DNA from 4 places in the Thauera sp. JM12B12 genome. Region 2 is predicted to be linked to each of the others. Evidence: predicted binding sites of a transcription regulator. Region 2 holds the regulator's gene; each other region holds the start of a gene.
The links. Region 2 encodes sigma-54, which starts transcription at its own class of promoters, with help from an activator protein. Its sites were predicted from a motif close to TGGCACGCTTNCTGCTNA; they were not measured.

Region 1 (4,250 bases), 830 kb from region 2:
CGGAGCTGGTGATGCTCGACGGCGACAACCCGCGCGCGCTGCGCTACCAGCTCGACTCGCTCGCCGAGCACGTCGCCCTGCTGCCAGACGGCGCGGCGCTGGCCGAGCCCTTGCGCGCGCGGCTGGCGGCCCTCGATGCGCTGTCGCTGTGCGACTGCTTCGTGCGCGAACTCGCGCACGGACGCTCCGCCGCCGGCGCCAGCCACGCCACGGCCTGCGAGCCCTTGCGCCAGGTACTGGCGGACATCTGGGCGAGCGGCAACCAGCTCGCCGATGCGCTCGCGCAGCGCTACTTCACCCACCTCGACGCCCGCAGCCGGGCGACGGTGTCGCTGTAGGGCGGCGGCGATGGCACGCTACGACATCCTCCACGACACCACCTACCGCTACGACAGCGCGGTGATGCTGTCGCAGCAGATCGCCCACCTGCGTCCGCGCGAGCGCGCCGGCCAGCACACCTGCTGGCACCGGCTCGAGATCGACCCGGCGCCGGCCGACCGCAGCGAACGCAGCGATTTCTTCGGCAACCCGGTGACCGCCTTCGCGCTGCACGCCCCGCACACGCGGCTTGCGGTGCGCGCGTGCAGCCGCATCCGCGTCGACGCGGCGGCCTGGCCCGAGCCGGCGTCGAGCCCGCCCTGGGAGGCAGCGCGCGACCGCCTGCGCGACGGCCTCTCCGGCCACGCGCCGCTGCAGGCCGACGCGCGTGACGCCGGGCAGTACCGCTTTGCCTCGCCCTTCGTGCCGCTCGGCGACGAGGCGGCGGGCTACGCCGACTACGCACTGCAATGCTTCACCCCCGGGCGGCCGGTGCTCGAGGCCCTGCTGGCGCTGTCGGCCCGGATCCACGCCGACTTCCGCTTCGACCCGACGGCGACCAGCGTCGCCACCCCGGTGGCCGAGGTCTTCGCCGCACGGCATGGGGTGTGCCAGGACTTCTCCCACCTGATGATCGCCTGCCTGCGCGCGCTTGGCCTCGCGGCACGCTACGTCTCCGGCTACCTGCTCACCGAGCCGCCGCCCGGCCAGCCGCGGCTGATCGGCGCCGACGCATCGCACGCCTGGGTGTCGCTGTGGTGCCCCGGCGTGGGTTGGGTCGACGTCGATCCGACCAACGACCTGCAGCCCGGCACCGGCCACATCACCCTGGCCTGGGGGCGGGACTATGGCGACGTGTGTCCGTTGCGCGGCGTGATCCTCGGCGGTGGTGGCCATGCGGCCGAGGTCGCCGTCACCGTCATGCCGGTGGAGGCGGGCGAGACCGAGGACGAGCGCGCACCAGATTGATGCGTGGCATTCCATCGTGGTGCGCACCAAGGCGGTGCACGGCGCGACGACCCTTCGCGGCGCACGGTTTTGCGTGTCCCGCAGGCTTGGCACGCTTTCTGCTGGAGCCTGGTGGACGGGAGTCCAACCATGAGCGCAGACCACAACATGACCGCCGCAAAGCCCTACGACGAAATGCATGCCGCCGACGGCACGGTGCGTGCGCACTACCAGCCCTATGCCGACTGGCTCGCGCACACCCCGCGCGAGAACATCGCGCGCAAGCGCAAGGAGGCCGACCTCGCGTTCCACCGCGTCGGCATCACCTTCAACGTCTATGGCGCGGACGGCGGCAAGGAACGCCTGATCCCCTTCGACCTGCTGCCGCGCATCATCCCGGGCGATGAATGGCGCGCGCTCGAGACCGGCTTGCGCCAGCGCGTGCGCGCGCTCAACGCCTTCCTCGCCGACATCTACCACGGGCAGGAGATCCTGCGCGCGGGCCGCATCCCCGCCGACCAGGTCCTCGACAACGCCCAGTTCCGCGCCGAGATGCGCGGCGTCGAGGTGCCCGGCGGGCTGTACGCGATGATCGCCGGCATCGATCTGGTGCGCGCGGCGGGCGCAGACGGCAAGGGCGAGTACTACGTGCTCGAGGACAACCTGCGCGTGCCCTCGGGGGTGAGCTACCTGCTCGAGAACCGCAAGATGATGATGCGGCTCTTCCCCGACCTGTTCTCGCGCTACGACGTGCAGCCGGTCGAGCACTACCCCGACCTGCTGCTCGAAACCCTGCGCGCGGTGGCGCCGGCCGGCGTGCTCGATCCCACCGCCGTGCTGCTGACGCCGGGCGCCTTCAACAGCGCCTACTTCGAGCACAGCTTCCTCGCCCAGCAGATGGGGGTGGAGCTGGTCGAGGGCCAGGATCTCTTCGTCAAGGACGACACGGTGTACATGCGCACCACCCAAGGGCCGAAGCGGGTCGATGTGATCTACCGCCGGCTGGACGACGACTTCCTCGACCCCGAGGTCTTCCGCCCCGACTCGATGCTCGGCGTGCCCGGCCTGATGTCCGCCTACCGCGCCGGCCGGGTGACGCTGGCCAACGCGGTCGGTACCGGCGTGGCCGACGACAAGTCGATCTATCCCTACGTGCCGGAGATGGTGCGCTTCTACCTCGGCGAGGAGCCCATCCTCAACAACGTGCCCACCTACATGCTGCGCGAGCCCGACGACCTCGCCTACACGCTCGCCCACCTGCCCGAGCTGGTGGTCAAGGAGGTCCATGGCGCCGGCGGTTACGGCATGCTGGTGGGGCCGGCGGCGACGAAGGCCGAGATCGAGGAGTTCCGCCAGCGCATCCTCGCCGCGCCCGAGAAGTACATCGCCCAGCCCACCCTGTCGCTGTCGACCTGCCCGACCTTCGTCGATGCCGGCATCGCGCCGCGCCACATCGACCTGCGCCCCTTCGTGCTCTCCGGCGGCAAGGAGATCCGCATGGTGCCGGGCGGGCTCACCCGGGTCGCGCTCAAGGCCGGCTCGCTGGTGGTCAACTCCTCGCAGGGCGGGGGCACCAAGGACACCTGGGTGGTGGCTTGAGCCGCCCGCATACGCAGAATTCCGCAAGGAGAATCCCATGCTGAGCCGTACCGCCGATCACCTGTACTGGATGGCCCGCTACACCGAGCGCGCGGAGAACACCGTGCGCATGCTCGACGTCTCCTATCGCATGTCGCTGCTGCCCGGCACCAACGGCGGCGACACCGAGGGCTGGTCCGCGATCCTCGACATCAGCGAGCTGTCGGACGCCTTCGCGCGCACCGGCCGTCCGCTCACCGCGCGCGACGTGATCGAGTTCGTCGTCCTCGACCGCGACAATCCGTCGAGCGTGTGGAACTGCCTGCGCGCGGCGCGCGAGAATGCGCACTCGGTGCGCGGCACGCTGACCTCGGAGATGTGGGAGACCACCAACGCGACCTGGCTCGAGATCCGCGAGATGACGCCGCAGAAGCTGCAGGGCATGGATCTGGGCGAGTTCTTCGAGTGGGTGAAGTTCCGCTCCCACCTGCTGCGCGGCGTCACCTTCGGCACCATGCTGCACGACGAAGCCTTCAAGTTCGTGCGCCTGGGCACCTTCCTCGAGCGCGCCGACAACACCGCGCGCCTGCTCGACGTGAAGTACCACAGCCTGCTGCCCAAGGCCGAGGGCCTCACCAGCTCGACCGACTTCTACCAGTGGGGCGCGCTGCTGCGCTCGGTGTCGGCCTTCGAGACCTATCGCCACGTCTATCGCGACGTGATCACGCCGTACAAGGTCGCCGAGCTGCTGATCCTCAACCACGCGATGCCGCGCTCGCTGCATGCCTGCCTGGACGAGATCAACGACATCCTCGGCGACATCGCCAACCTGCACTCGGCCGAGGCCGCGCGCCAGGCCGGCGAACTGCACGCCACGCTGCACTACGGGCGCATGGACGACATCTTCGACGCCGGCCTGCACCCCTGGCTGGAGCGTTTTCTGGTTCGCATCAACCGCCTGGGCGACAGCATCGGCGATAATTTCCTGGTCCCGGTCGCTGCCTGAGCGCCGCCGCGCAGCGCCGGAGCACTCAACTCGACGGACTGAATCCATGACCTATTGCGTCGCCATGTGCCTCGACGAGGGGCTCGTCTGCCTGTCCGACTCGCGCACCAACGCGGGCGTCGACCACATCAACACCTTCCGCAAGATGACCGTGTTCGAGCGCGCGGGCGATCGCGTGCTGGTGCTGATGAGCGCCGGCAATCTCGCCATCACGCAGGCCGTGATCAGCCTGCTGCGCGAGCATGCCGCGGTGCAGGACCGCGACAGCCTGTGGAATGCTCCGACGCTGTTCGAATGCGCCCGCCTGGTCGGCGAGACCATCCGCAACGTGCACCGGCAGGACGCCGAGGCCCTCAAGCAGTTCGGCGTCGATTTCAACGCCAGCTTCATCCTCGCCGGC
Region 2 (4,250 bases):
TCGCCGCGCTCACGCCCAAGGCCGAAATCGAAGGCGAGATGGGCGACCAGCTCCCCGGCCTGCAGGCGCGCCTGATGTCGCAGGCACTGCGCAAGCTCACCGCGAACATCAAGCGCACCAACACGCTGGTCATCTTCATCAACCAGATCCGCATGAAGATCGGCGTGATGTTCGGCAGCCCCGAGACGACCACCGGCGGCAACGCGCTCAAGTTCTACGCCTCGGTGCGCATGGACATCCGCCGCACCGGCACGATCAAGAAGGGCGACGAGGTGGTCGGCTCCGAGACCCGCGTCAAGGTGGTCAAGAACAAGGTGTCGCCGCCGTTCAAGGAGGCGCACTTCGACATCCTCTACGGCGAGGGCATCTCGCGCGAGGGCGAGATCATCGACCTCGGCGTCGAGCACAAGATCGTCGACAAGTCCGGAGCCTGGTACGCCTACCAGGGCGACAAGATCGGCCAGGGCAAGGACAACTCGCGCGAGTTCCTGCGCAACAATCCGGCACTGGCGCGCGAGATCGAGAACAAGGTCCGCGTTGCCGTCGGCCTGCCCGAAATGCCCCCGGCCACGCCGGCTGCGCCGGCGCCGGCCGAGGCCTGACTGCCGCGCGTCGAGCATGGGCGAGCCCAGCCTGCGCGAACGCGCCCTCCGCCACCTCGCCCGGCGTGACCACTCGCGGGCCGAGCTGGCGAGGAAGCTCGCCGCCCATGGCGACGCCGACGAGATAGAGGCGGTCATCGAACGCATGGGCGAACTCGGCCTGCAGTCCGACAGCCGCTATGCCGAGGCCTTCGTGCGCGGCAAGGCGGCGCGCTTCGGCACCAGCCGGCTGCGCAGCGAGCTCGCCCGGCGCGGCATCGAGCGTGACCTGATCGACGCGGCGCTCGCTGGCGAGTGCGTAGAATCGGAAGCGGAGCGTGCCCGCACCGTGTTGCGCAGCCGCTTCACCGAACCGCCCGCCGACGCCCGCGAATGGGCTCGCCAGGCGCGCTTCCTGCAAACCCGCGGCTTCGCGCCCGACCTGATCCGCAAGCTGCTGAAAGAGCCCTACGATGAGTCTGCTTAAGGTCGCCGGCCTGCAAAAGCGCTACAAGGCGCGCACCGTCGTGCACGACGTCGGCTTCGAGGTCGGCTCCGGCGAGGTGGTCGGCCTGCTCGGTCCCAACGGTGCCGGCAAGACCACCTGCTTCTACATGATCGTCGGCCTGGTGCGCGCCGACGGCGGCCAGATCACCCTCGACGGCAAGGACCTCACCCACCTGCCGATCCACGCTCGCGCGCGACTCGGCCTGTCCTACCTGCCGCAGGAAATGAGCGTGTTCCGCAAGCTGACGGTGGCCGAGAACATCCAGGCCGTGCTCGAGCTGCAGAACCTGGAGAAGCGCCAGGTGGGCGAGCGCCTCGACGAACTGCTGCACGAACTCGGCATCCACCACCTGCGCAACAACACCGCGATCTCGCTCTCCGGCGGTGAACGCCGGCGCTGCGAGATCGCGCGCGCGCTGGCCACCGACCCGCGCCTGATCCTGCTCGACGAGCCCTTCGCCGGCGTGGATCCGATCGCGGTGATCGACATCCAGAAGATCATCCGCTTCCTCAAGGAGCGCGGCATCGGCGTGCTGATCACCGACCACAACGTGCGCGAGACGCTCGGCATCTGCGATCGCGCCTACATCATCAGCGAAGGCCGCGTGCTCGCCAGCGGCCAGCCCACCGAGATCATCGACAACGAGCGCGTGCGCCAGGTCTATCTCGGCGAGCACTTCCGCCTGTGAGCGCACGCAGCGGACCGACGCGATGAAGCCCAGTCTCCAGCTCAAGCTCTCCCAGCACCTCACGCTGACCCCGCAGCTGCAGCAGTCGATCAAGCTGCTGCAGCTGTCGACGATCGAGCTCAACCAGGAGATCGAGCGCATCCTGCTCGAGAACCCGATGCTCGAACGCGAGGACGGCGACGGCGCGGACTTCGCTCCGAGCCCGCCCCCCACACCCTCGTCCGAACGCGAGTCGAGCAGCGAGAGCGCCGCCGAATCGCCCCCGGCCGACAGCGCGTCGCGCGAGGGCGGCGAGGGCAGCAGCGAGGACGAAGGCATCGACTGGTCCAACGTCGGCACCGGCGCATCCAGCCGCAGCGAGAGCGACGACGACGATGTCGACTACCAGGATCTGCAGGCCGCGAGCACATCCCTGCGCGAACACCTCGACCAGCAGGTGGCGCTGTCGCCGCTCAGCGACCGCGACCGCGCCCTGGTGCGCTTCCTGATCGAGGCACTCGATGACGACGGCTACCTGCACCAGCCGCTCGAGGACCTGCTCCAACTGCTGCCGCCCGAGTCCGAGGTCGATCTCGACGAGCTCACCATCGCCCTCCACCACGTGCACAACCTCGAGCCCGCCGGCATCGGCGCCCGCAGCCCGCAGGAATGCCTGGCGCTGCAGCTGCGCACGCTGCCCGACTCGCCGATCCGCGCGCTCGCCCTCGACATCGCCACGCGGCACCTCGAGCTTCTCGCCGACCGCAACTTCGCCCGCATCAAGAAGCTCACCGGCTGCGACGACGACGCCCTGCGTGCCGCGCAGGCGCTGATCTGCAGCCTCGACCCCCACCCCGGCTCGCGCTACTCGAACACCGAGACGCGCTACGTGCTGCCCGACGTCGTCGTGCGCAAGCTGCGCGGGCGGTGGACGGTCACGCTCAACCACGACGCCATGCCGCGCCTGCGCATCAACCGCCTGTACGCCAGCCTGCTGCAGCAGAACCGCGGCCAGGGCGGCGGACTCGGCGGCCAGCTGCAGGAGGCACGCTGGCTGATCAAGAACGTGCAGCAGCGTTTCGACACCATCCTGCGCGTATCCCAGGCCATCGTTGACCAGCAACGGCAGTTCTTCGATCATGGGGACGTGGCGATGCGGCCACTCACCCTCCGGGAGATCGCGGACCAGCTCGAGCTGCATGAATCCACCGTCTCGCGCGTCACCACGCAGAAGTACATGGCGACCCCGCGTGGCGTGTTCGAACTCAAGTATTTCTTCGGCAGTCATGTCGCCACCGACACCGGTGGAGCTGCATCCTCGACGGCGATTCGGGCGCTGATCCGCCAGCTGGTGGATGCCGAAGACAGCAAGAAGCCGCTGTCCGACGCCAAGATTGCGGAAGTTTTGGGCCAGCAGGGTATCGTGGTCGCGCGGCGGACGATCGCCAAATACCGCGAGTCCCTCAATATCCCGCCGGTCAGTCTGCGCAAATCCATCTGACAACAACAGGAGTTACCATGAATCTCAACATCACCGGGCGCCACGTGGAAGTCACCCCCGCCATCCGCGACTACGTGACCACCAAGCTCGACCGCGTCATTCGTCACTTCGACAACGTCACCAGCGTCTCCGTGATCCTCTCGGTCGAGAAGCTCAAGCAGAAGGCCGAAGTCACCCTCCACGTGCGCGGCAAGGACCTCTTCGTCGAGAGCGACGACGCCGATCTCTATGCCGCCATCGACGCGATGACGGACAAGCTCGACCGCCAGGTGCAGAAGTACAAGCAGAAGCAGTCCGACCACAACCACGAGACGCTGAAGCACCAGACCCCCGAAGCCTGACGCCTGCGTTGCAGCCCCACGTCCGGGGTGTGGTTATAATGCGCGCGTTTTCACGACGCGATCTCCACTCGCCCCGGACCGTCTGCCCGCCCTGCGCGGCAGTCCCGAAATCCCGGGCGTTGCGCGAGCCAACCTGCGAATGAGCCTCATATCCCAACTCCTGCCACTGTCCAATGTGGTGGTCGATCTCGACGCGAGCAGCAAGAAGCGCGTCTTCGAGCAGGCTGGCCTGCTGTTCGAGAACAACCAGGGCATCGCCCGCAGCACCGTGTTCGACAGCCTGTTCACCCGCGAGCGGCTTGGCTCGACCGGTCTGGGCCAGGGCATCGCGATCCCGCACGGGCGGATCAAGGGCCTGAAGGAGGCCGCCGGTGCGTTCCTGCGCCTGGCGACCCCGGTGCAGTTCGACGCCCCCGACGGGCGGCCGGTGAGCATGCTCTTCGTACTCCTCGTCCCCGAGCAGGCCAACGAGACGCATCTGCAGCTCCTGTCGGAGCTGGCACAGATGTTCAGTGATCGCGAGTTCCGCGAAGCCCTGCAGAGCGCACCCGACAGCGCCCACATCCACCAGATGTTCCTCAAGTGGGACGCCGATGCGGCAAACCAGCGTAGCGCGGCTGTATGAGGCGCACCGCGACAGCCTGAGCCTCAG
Region 3 (4,250 bases), 950 kb from region 2:
CGCGGCCCTCGGCGAGGGCACGCCATTGGGCAGCAACGCATGTCGATCGAACACGAAGACACCCGCATCGAACTCATCCACGCCGACGACGAGGCGAAATACCTGCTGCGCGACGGCCGGGAGATCCTCGCCATCCTCAGGAACATCATCGCCGCGCGCGCGCTGGTGAGCGCCCGCCTCGCCCCCGGCAACGAGTCCTACCTGTCGGCGCTGATCGACGTCAGCGAGGACGACGCCAGCGTGCTGCTCGACGCCAGCGCCGATGCGCTGCAGAACGAACGCATCGCCCGGGCCGAGGCGCTCGACTGCGTCACCCAGCTCGACAAGGTGCGGATCCAGTTTGCCCTCACGGGCCAGCGCGCGGTAAGCGAGGGCGGCAGCCCCGGCTTCCGCTGCGAGCTGCCGACGAGCCTGCTGCGCCTGCAGCGGCGCGAGTTCTACCGCCTGCAGACGCCGATCTCGCAGGCCGTGACCTGCACCGTGGCCCTGCCCCAGACCGACGGCAGCCGGCGCACGACGGAATTGCGCATCCTCGACATCAGCGGCGGCGGCGTGGCGGTCGCGGTGCCGCCGGTGGGCGTGCGCTTCGAGCCCGGCACCGAGTTTCCGAACAGCCTGCTCAACCTGCCCGACATGCCGCCCATCCCGGCGCGGCTGATCGTGCGCAACCTGTTCCGCATCACCCACCGCAGCGGCAGCGAGCTGCTGCGCGCCGGCTGCGAGTTCGCCGACATGCCGCGCGGCGCCGAGGACGCCATCCAGCGCTACATCCTCAAGGTCGAGCGCACGCGCAGCGCGCGCGAGCGCGGCCGCCTGTAACCCTAGCCCGCCTTTTGCACCGCCCGAACACCACCATGGCCGACGCCCAAACGCCGCCCCCGATCGACCTTGCCCGCGACGACGGGCTCGAAAAATTCATGCTGCGTGGCAAGCGCCAGATCGCCCAGCTGCTGCAGGATCTCATCGACAACCGCTGCCTGATCTCGGCCCACACCGGCGGCGGGCACGCGTTCATGACCGCGGTGCTGCGCCTGGACGAGGACCGCGACCGCGTCATCCTCGACGCCAGCCCCGACGCCGACTCCAATCGCCGCGCCCTCGCCGCCGATCGCCTGACCTGCGTCACCCACCTCGATCACATCCGGATTCAGTTCGTGCTCACCGGCCTCACCAGCGGCCAGGACGACGCCCACCCCGCCCTGTTCGCGCCGATGCCCGGCGAAATGCTGCGTCTGCAGCGACGCGAGTTCTTCCGCCTCAAGGTGCCGCTGGCGCACGAGCTGAGCTGCCTGCTGCGCGCCGAAGACCTCGGGCGCAAGCCGGTGCAGGTGAGCGTGCGCGTGATCGACATCGGCGCCGGCGGGATCGCGGTCATGATGGCGCCGGACGCCGCCGAGCTGGTGATCGGCGGCAAGCTGCCCGAGTGCAGGCTCACCCTGCCCGACGGCGAGCCGATCGAGCTGACGCTCGAGGTGCGCAACATCACCCGCCAGACCCAGCGCAACGGAACCGAGCTGCTGCGCGTGGGAATGCGCTTCGCGGCGCTGCCGCGCAATGCCGAAGCCCGCATCCAGCGCTACATCTTCAATACCGAGCGCGAGCGCAATGCAAAAGAGCGCGGCGGGCTTTGAGGCCCGCCGCGCTCTCGTTCTGGATGCCGGCCGGTGATCAGACCGGCATGTTCATGATGTCCTGGTAGGCGGTGACCAGCCGGTTGCGCACCTGCACCATCTGCTGGAAGGACAGGCTCGCCTTTTGCAGGTTGACCATCACGTCCTGAAGATTGACGTTGGGGTCGCCCGCCGAGAAATTCTGTGCCATCGCGCGCGCCTCGCCCTGCGCCGCGCTCACATCCTTGAGGGCGGTGTTGAGCACGTCGGCAAAATTCACGCCGCCCGCGGGCGCTTCGGCGGGAGAGGCGGCCTTGCCTTGTGCGGCCTGAGACACCGAGCGCAATTCGCTCAGCATCTGGTCGATTCCACGGGTGTCCATGCGTTAGCCCCCCGGCTTGAGGGTGTTGGGTGACGTCAGTTTAGCAGAGCAAGGCGCGTGCCATGCTTTGTCCCACAGCCGGGCGACTCCCTTCGTGGGAGCGGGCCCGCCCGCGAACATCGCTTCCCCGAGCGCCGCATTCGCGGGCAGGCCCGCTCCGACGACGACATCCTGAAGCCGCGCCTACCGAATACCGGCTCAGCAGTCATATCCCTCCTCGCGATACTGCTGCAGCTTGTAGCGCAGCGTACGCTCGGAAATCCCAAGCTTTTCAACGGTTTTCTTGCGCGAACCGGCGAACTCGCGCAGGGTGGCGAGGATGTGCTCGCGCTCGAGGTCCTTCATGTTCGCCGGTCGCTCCCCATTGCCTGGACCCGGGCTCGACGGGTTCGCTGCTGAGGCCGCAGGCCCAGGCCATGGCCGCGGCGGGGTCGCGGAATGTTCCGCATGCGGCGCGAAATGCCCTTGCGCAGGAGCAAAACCGGCAATTCTTGCCGGTTCGGCGGCAGCGCTTGCCGCCTCCGGGTTCCATTGCGGCAAGCACAGGCGGATGGTCTCCGCACTCAGCTCGTCGCCTTGGGTGAGGATCAGCACGCGGTGCATCGTGTTTTCCAGCTCGCGCACGTTCCCCGGCCAGCCATAGCGCGGCAGCAGCGCTTCCGCCGCGGGAGAAAGATGCACCCTGCGCTGCTGCCGGGCAGCATGGCGGGCAAGGAAGTGACGCGCCAGCGGCACGATGTCGCCCGGACGCTCGCGCAGCGCCGGGATGGCGATCGGAAAGACGTTGAGGCGGTAGTAGAGATCCTCGCGGAAATGCCCGGCAGCCACCTCCTTGAGCATGTCGCGGTTGCTGGTGGCGAGCACGCGGATATCGAGCGCGACCGGTTTCTTGCCGCCGACGCGCTCGACCTCGCGCTCCTGTAGCACCCGCAGGAGCTTGGCCTGCAGGCCGAGCGGCATCTCGGAAATCTCGTCGAGCAGGATGGTGCCGCCCTGGGCCTGCTCGAACTTGCCCGGCTGCGCCGCCTGCGCGCCGGTGAAGGCGCCCTTCTCGTAGCCGAAGAGCGTGGCCTCCAGCAGGTTCTCGGGGATGGCCGCGCAGTTGATCGCGACGAAGGGTCCCTTGGCACGTGGCGAGTGCTGGTGGATGTAGCGCGCGAACACTTCCTTGCCGGTGCCCGACTCGCCCGACAGCATCACCGTCGCATCCGACTCGGCCACGCGCGCGGCGAGCGCGAGCAGGTTGCGGGTGTGGGCGTCCTCGGCGATGGTGTCCTCGCCCGCGGGCTGCACCGCGGCGTAGCGGCGCACGCTCTCGAGCAGCACCTCGGGCTCGAAGGGCTTCATCAGGAAGTCGCAGGCGCCGCCGCGCATCGCCGCCACCGCCTTGTCGACGTCGCCATAGGCGGTCATCAGCAGCACCGGCAGCTGCGGCCGGCGTGCGCGCACCTCGTTGAGCACCTGCAGTCCGTCCATGGGCTGCATGCGCAGGTCGGTGACGACGAGGTTGAAGTGATCGCGCTCGAGCGCTTCGAGCGCCGCGGGGCCGCCATCGACGCCGGTGACGCGGTGGTGCGCCATCTCGAGCGTGAAGCACACGGCGTCGCGCAGCGCGGCATCGTCCTCGACGACGAGGATGTTGAGGGTCTCAATCATGGGTTCTCTTGTGCGCCGTTGGGCGCCGCCGCCAGCGGCACGACGAGGGTGAACTCCGCGCCCTGCCCGGGCGTGGAGCGCAGCGTGATGTCGCCGCCGTGGGCGCGGGCGACGCCGCGGGCGATCGCCAGGCCCAGCCCGGTGCCTTCGGCGCGGGTGGTGAAGAAGGGTTCGAAGAGGCGCTCCTGCAGCTCGGGGGCGATGCCGCGGCCGCTGTCGCGCACGCTGAAGCGGACCGCCGCGACGCCGAGGCCGCTGTGCGCCGGCGCCACCAGCGCCGCCTCGCAATGCAGCGTGCCACCCGCCTCGCAGGCCTGGATGCCGTTCTCCAGCAGGTTGGTCAGCGCGCCGCCGAGGGCCTTGCGGTCGCCGACGAGCTCGGCCGCACCACAGTCGCAGTCGGCGGTGAACGCCACCTGGCGCGCGCGCGCCACCGGCTCGAGCGTATGCGCCAGTTCGGCGAGCAGCTCGCACACCGCGAAGCGCTGACGCCCGGCACTGTCGCCGCGGGCGAACAGCAGCATGTCGCGGATCAGGCGCTCGAGGTAGCGCAGGCGTTCGAGCGCACGGTCGGCCACCATCGCGCGCTGCGCGGGATCGAG
Region 4 (4,250 bases), 520 kb from region 2:
GCGCTCATCACGCCGCTTGCCGACACGCTCGGGATGACGCTGTTCGGCGCCGGACTGCTCGCACTGGCGATCTGGTTGCTCGTCTTCGACATCGCCCGCCACACCGCCGGCCAGCACGGCCTCACCCGCTTCATCGGCATCTGCCTGCTCACCGGCTACGCGTGGCTGGGCGCGGGGGCGGCCGCCGGGCTGGCCGGCGGCTTCGCGCCCGGTCACGCTCTGCACGACAGCGCAATGCACGCCATCGCGCTCGGCTTCGTGTTCGCCATGGTCTTCGGCCACGCCGCCATCATCTTCCCGGCCGTGCTCAAGGTGAAGATCCCCTACCACCCCTTCTTCTACGTGCCGCTGGCGCTGCTGCACCTGTCGCTTGCGCTGCGGGTTTTCGGCGGCGTCGCCGACAACCTCGCGCTACGTCAATGGGGCGCGCTCGCCAACGCCGCCACGCTCGCCGTCTTCATCGCCACCATGATCGCCAGCGTCATCCGCGGCGCCCGCCAGCCCGTCGGTCGCAGCGGGCGTCGGCGGGCGGTGTAGCGGCTACAATCTGCGCCGCACTGCAACTCTTCGAGCCCGTCATGACCGAAACCCGCCAGCCCCCCGTCCACACCCCGATGTCGCAATTCCGCAGCGAGAACGGCGAGCTGCTCGTCAACGGCCAGCCGATCAGCCGCATCGCCGCGCGGGTGGGGCGCACGCCGTTCTATGTGTATGACCGCAGCCTGCTCGACGCACGCGTGGCGCAGCTGCGGGCGGCGCTGCCGGCCGCGGTCAAGCTGCACTACGCGATGAAGGCCAACCCCATGCCGGCGCTGGTGTGCCACATGGCCCGCCTGGTCGATGGCATCGACGTGGCCTCGGCCGGCGAGCTGCTGGTGGCGCTGGATGCGGGTGCCGACCCGCAGGAGATCAGCTTTGCCGGCCCCGGCAAGACCGAAGCCGAACTCCACCAGGCGGTGGCCGCCGGCATCCTGATCAACGTCGAATCCTTCCGCGAGCTGCCGATCCTCGCCGCCGCGCAGCAGACGCTCGGCCTGCCGGCGCGGGTCGCGGTGCGCGTCAATCCGGACTTCGAGCTCAAGTCCTCGGGCATGAAGATGGGCGGCGGTCCCAAGCAGTTCGGCGTGGATGCCGAGCAGGTGCCCGAGCTGCTTGCCGCCATCGGCCGTGCCGGGCTGGCCTTCGAGGGCTTCCACCTCTTCGCCGGCTCGCAGAACCTCAAGCCCGAATCCATTGTCGAGGCCCAGCAAAAGAGCTTCGCGCTCGCCTGCCTGCTGGCCGAGCACGCGCCCTCGCCGGTCAGGTTCCTCAACCTCGGCGGCGGCTTCGGCATTCCCTACTTCCCGGGCGAGCAACCGCTCGAGCTCGGCCCCATCGGCGCCAACCTCGCCGCCATCGTCGAGCAGGCACAGTCGGCGCTACCGCAGGCGGAAATCGTCATCGAACTCGGACGCTACCTGGTCGGCGAAGCGGGCTTGTATGTCGCCAAGGTACTGGACAAGAAGGTCTCGCGCGGCCACACCTACCTGGTCACCGATGGTGGCCTGCACCACCATCTGTCGGCTTCGGGCAACTTCGGCCAGGTCATCCGCAAGAACTATCCGGCCGCCATCGCCAACCGCATGAACGCCAGCGAGATGGAGACGGTCTCGGTCGTCGGCCCGCTGTGCACGCCGCTCGACCTCCTCGCCGACCGCATGGCCCTGCCTGTGGCACAAGCGGGCGACCTGGTGGCGATCCATCAATCGGGCGCCTATGGCGCCACTGCAAGCCCGCAAGGCTTCCTCGGCCACCCGGGCGTGGTCGAAGTGCTGGTCTGAGGGGCCTCAGCGCGGTGCAAACTCATCCCAAGCGGATGCGCGCTTTCCATCTGTGCCGCCCGGCACACCATGCTTGAAGGGCAGCAACACCCGACACACCACCTCGAAAGGCGCACCCGCGGCATCGAGCGTCTCGGCCGCCTTGGGCAGCGGCATCAAGCCGCGTTCGACCGCCTGCACGGTCAGTTCGATCAACCGGCGCAAGCGATGCCGCGTTCGTTGTTCCATCAAGGCACTTCTCCAATTCTGCTCGAGCACGCGAATGCGGCGAGACCGGCAATCGAAACTGCCCATTTTTCCGATTGCCAAGCAAGAAGCGTTCTCAAGACTTGACCGGCGGCGAAACAGCGTTTGGTATCCGCGGCTTGCGGCAAGTTGGCACTCGTGTCGCCTGACCCGACCGGGCATGCCGAGGCCCGCAATGTAAAGAATTTCGACACTCCAGCAGCCGGCCCGTCTGCGCCCCGAACCGAAGCAGGCCGGCCAACGGATCAATGAGGGCGCCCAGCCACACCCTCTTCGGGGCGTCATTGGCTGCCACCGCCAAGGTGCACGCGTTCGACCCGGTGGCGTTGGACGAGCGCCAGCGCATCCAATTCGACCGCCAGCACTGAAGCCAGCCGAGCGTACTCCCCCGTGGGAGCGGCCTTGGCCGCGATAGTGGCGCCTGATCCTGCGACATTCGCGGGCAAGCCCGCTCCCACGAGGACCTCGGGCCCAGCGCCCGTGGGAGCAACTCTCTGTGGGAGCGGCCTTGGCCGCGAAAGCGGCGCCTGATCTTGCGACATTCGCGGGCAAGCCCGCTCCCACAGGTTGCTGCTCCAACAGCCTGCCTGCACCCAACAGGAAGCTTCGATCATGGCATACGCGCATGCGTCGGCTTTTCTTACACCTCTCACCCATCATTGCTTCGCGAAAACAATATGATCCATCAAATCAATATTTTACGAAGCTTGCCCTGATCCTGCTTATGTGCCGCACCACACACACATTGGAGATCTGTCATGAAGAAGGCACATTTCGTCCGCCAGGGTCTGAAACCGCTGCTTCTGTCCGCCAGCCTGCTTACAAGCGCATCAGCGTTCGCCATTACCTATGGCGGCGTCGACTTTCCAGGTGGCGCCATCTCCTTTGCCGACGCAGTCGTCTCTTACGACCCTGCCCTCGGCGGCGGCGCTGTGCCCACCGCGCCTTACCAGGACGCAACCCAAGCGCTGGGCACACCGAATTTCACATCGGTAGGCGCCATCTCCTATGTCAGCCTTGGGGCCGGCGGACAACTCGTTCTGCGCTTCACCAACAACTCGCTGACCGGCAGCGGCTCATCCGCCCTCGATTTGTGGATTTTCGAGATCGGCCCGGACGTCGAGGACACCACGGTCGACATCAGCAAGGATGGAAGCACCTGGTTCAGCGTCGGCGCCGTTGGTGGCTCCACCTCCGGGATCGATATCGACGCTTACGGCTTCGGCACGTCCGATTTCTTCTCTTTCGTCCGCCTGACGGATGTCAAGGGCGAGGGTGCAACCTCCGGGACAACGGTCGGAGCGGACATCGACGCCGTCGGTGCAATATCGTCCGCCCCCCCGGTCGTGATCGACGTACCCGAACCGGGCATGCTCGCGCTCCTCGGCATCGGTCTCGCCGGCGTTGGCCTTGGCCGGCGCCGCAGGGCGAGCTGAGCCTGAAGCGCTTACTTCATCAGCTCACGGTCGCCCGACACCCACTCGTTCACCGATAACGACATCGTATTGCTCGTGCTCGTGGTCATGGTTTGCCCTCCTCAGGGGTCAAGGTCGATCTGCGCAATCAACCTCTTACCATGACCACCCTTCTCTGCAAGCCCGTTCGGGCTTTTGCACACTGATCAGAACACTACCCACTGAACCTTTGCACGCGTGAGCCTGCCCCGCTCGAAGCTGAATTGAGATCAGGCTCCATTCACCCGGGGTGTGCCGCGTATTCCCAGCCCCACAAACATCAGCACAAACGCCAGCATCGCCAACCTCGGCGCGTCGACCAGGCTGTCGAAGGCGCCGACGATGAAGAATGCGGTCAGCCCGCCGAGCAGCGGCGGCGCCAGCGGGTGCCCAGTACCGCGCCCCAGCGTCAGGCGCCACACCACCGCTGCGCCCAGCAGCGAAAACGCCACCAGCCCGACCCAGCCCTGCTCCACGAAGAAGTGCAGCCACAGGTTCTTGGCGTGCCAGGGCAGGTGATGGCGGTCGCTGGTGAAGAACCAGTGGCCCGCCCCCTGCGCAAAATCCCCGTTGCCCAGCAGCTCGCGCCCGCGCGCATCGACCAGGCTCAGCTCATCCACCTCGAGCAGCGCCCGGCTGGCATTGGCAATCGAGAACACCGTCACCCGCGGCAGCCCCCGCCCCGACCCGCCCAGGCGAGCGGGGCTCAGCACCAGATGCTGCGTCGTCC

Region 1: the regulator sigma-54 is predicted to act here: its motif matches at 1,375-1,392, upstream of AAG895_RS18105 (circularly permuted type 2 ATP-grasp protein).
Region 3: the regulator sigma-54 is predicted to act here: its motif matches at 2,038-2,055, upstream of fliE (flagellar hook-basal body complex protein FliE).
Region 4: the regulator sigma-54 is predicted to act here: its motif matches at 2,774-2,791, upstream of AAG895_RS05165 (PEP-CTERM sorting domain-containing protein).

What each region holds. Positions count from the first base shown of each region.
Region 1 is NZ_CP154859.1:3,989,358-3,993,607, reverse strand. It holds gene AAG895_RS18115 (circularly permuted type 2 ATP-grasp protein) at 1-338, shown strand, start outside; gene AAG895_RS18110 (transglutaminase family protein) at 349-1,287, shown strand; gene AAG895_RS18105 (circularly permuted type 2 ATP-grasp protein) at 1,435-2,865, shown strand; gene AAG895_RS18100 (alpha-E domain-containing protein) at 2,903-3,850, shown strand; gene AAG895_RS18095 (proteasome-type protease) at 3,897-4,250, shown strand, end outside.
Region 2 is NZ_CP154859.1:645,304-649,553, reverse strand. It holds gene recA (recombinase RecA) at 1-602, shown strand, start outside; gene recX (recombination regulator RecX) at 619-1,068, shown strand; gene lptB (LPS export ABC transporter ATP-binding protein) at 1,055-1,777, shown strand; gene AAG895_RS02840 (RNA polymerase factor sigma-54) at 1,800-3,257, shown strand; gene raiA (ribosome-associated translation inhibitor RaiA) at 3,275-3,598, shown strand; gene ptsN (PTS IIA-like nitrogen regulatory protein PtsN) at 3,738-4,223, shown strand; gene hprK (HPr(Ser) kinase/phosphatase) at 4,192-4,250, shown strand, end outside.
Region 3 is NZ_CP154859.1:1,592,424-1,596,673, reverse strand. It holds gene AAG895_RS07155 (flagellar brake protein) at 40-819, shown strand; gene AAG895_RS07150 (flagellar brake protein) at 855-1,631, shown strand; gene fliE (flagellar hook-basal body complex protein FliE) at 1,669-1,992, opposite strand; gene AAG895_RS07140 (sigma-54 dependent transcriptional regulator) at 2,191-3,648, opposite strand; gene AAG895_RS07135 (ATP-binding protein) at 3,645-4,250, opposite strand, start outside.
Region 4 is NZ_CP154859.1:1,161,299-1,165,548, reverse strand. It holds gene AAG895_RS05180 (hypothetical protein) at 1-537, shown strand, start outside; gene AAG895_RS05175 (pyridoxal-dependent decarboxylase, exosortase A system-associated) at 579-1,820, shown strand; gene AAG895_RS05170 (hypothetical protein) at 1,827-2,051, opposite strand; gene AAG895_RS05165 (PEP-CTERM sorting domain-containing protein) at 2,825-3,502, shown strand; gene AAG895_RS05160 (hypothetical protein) at 3,751-4,250, opposite strand, start outside.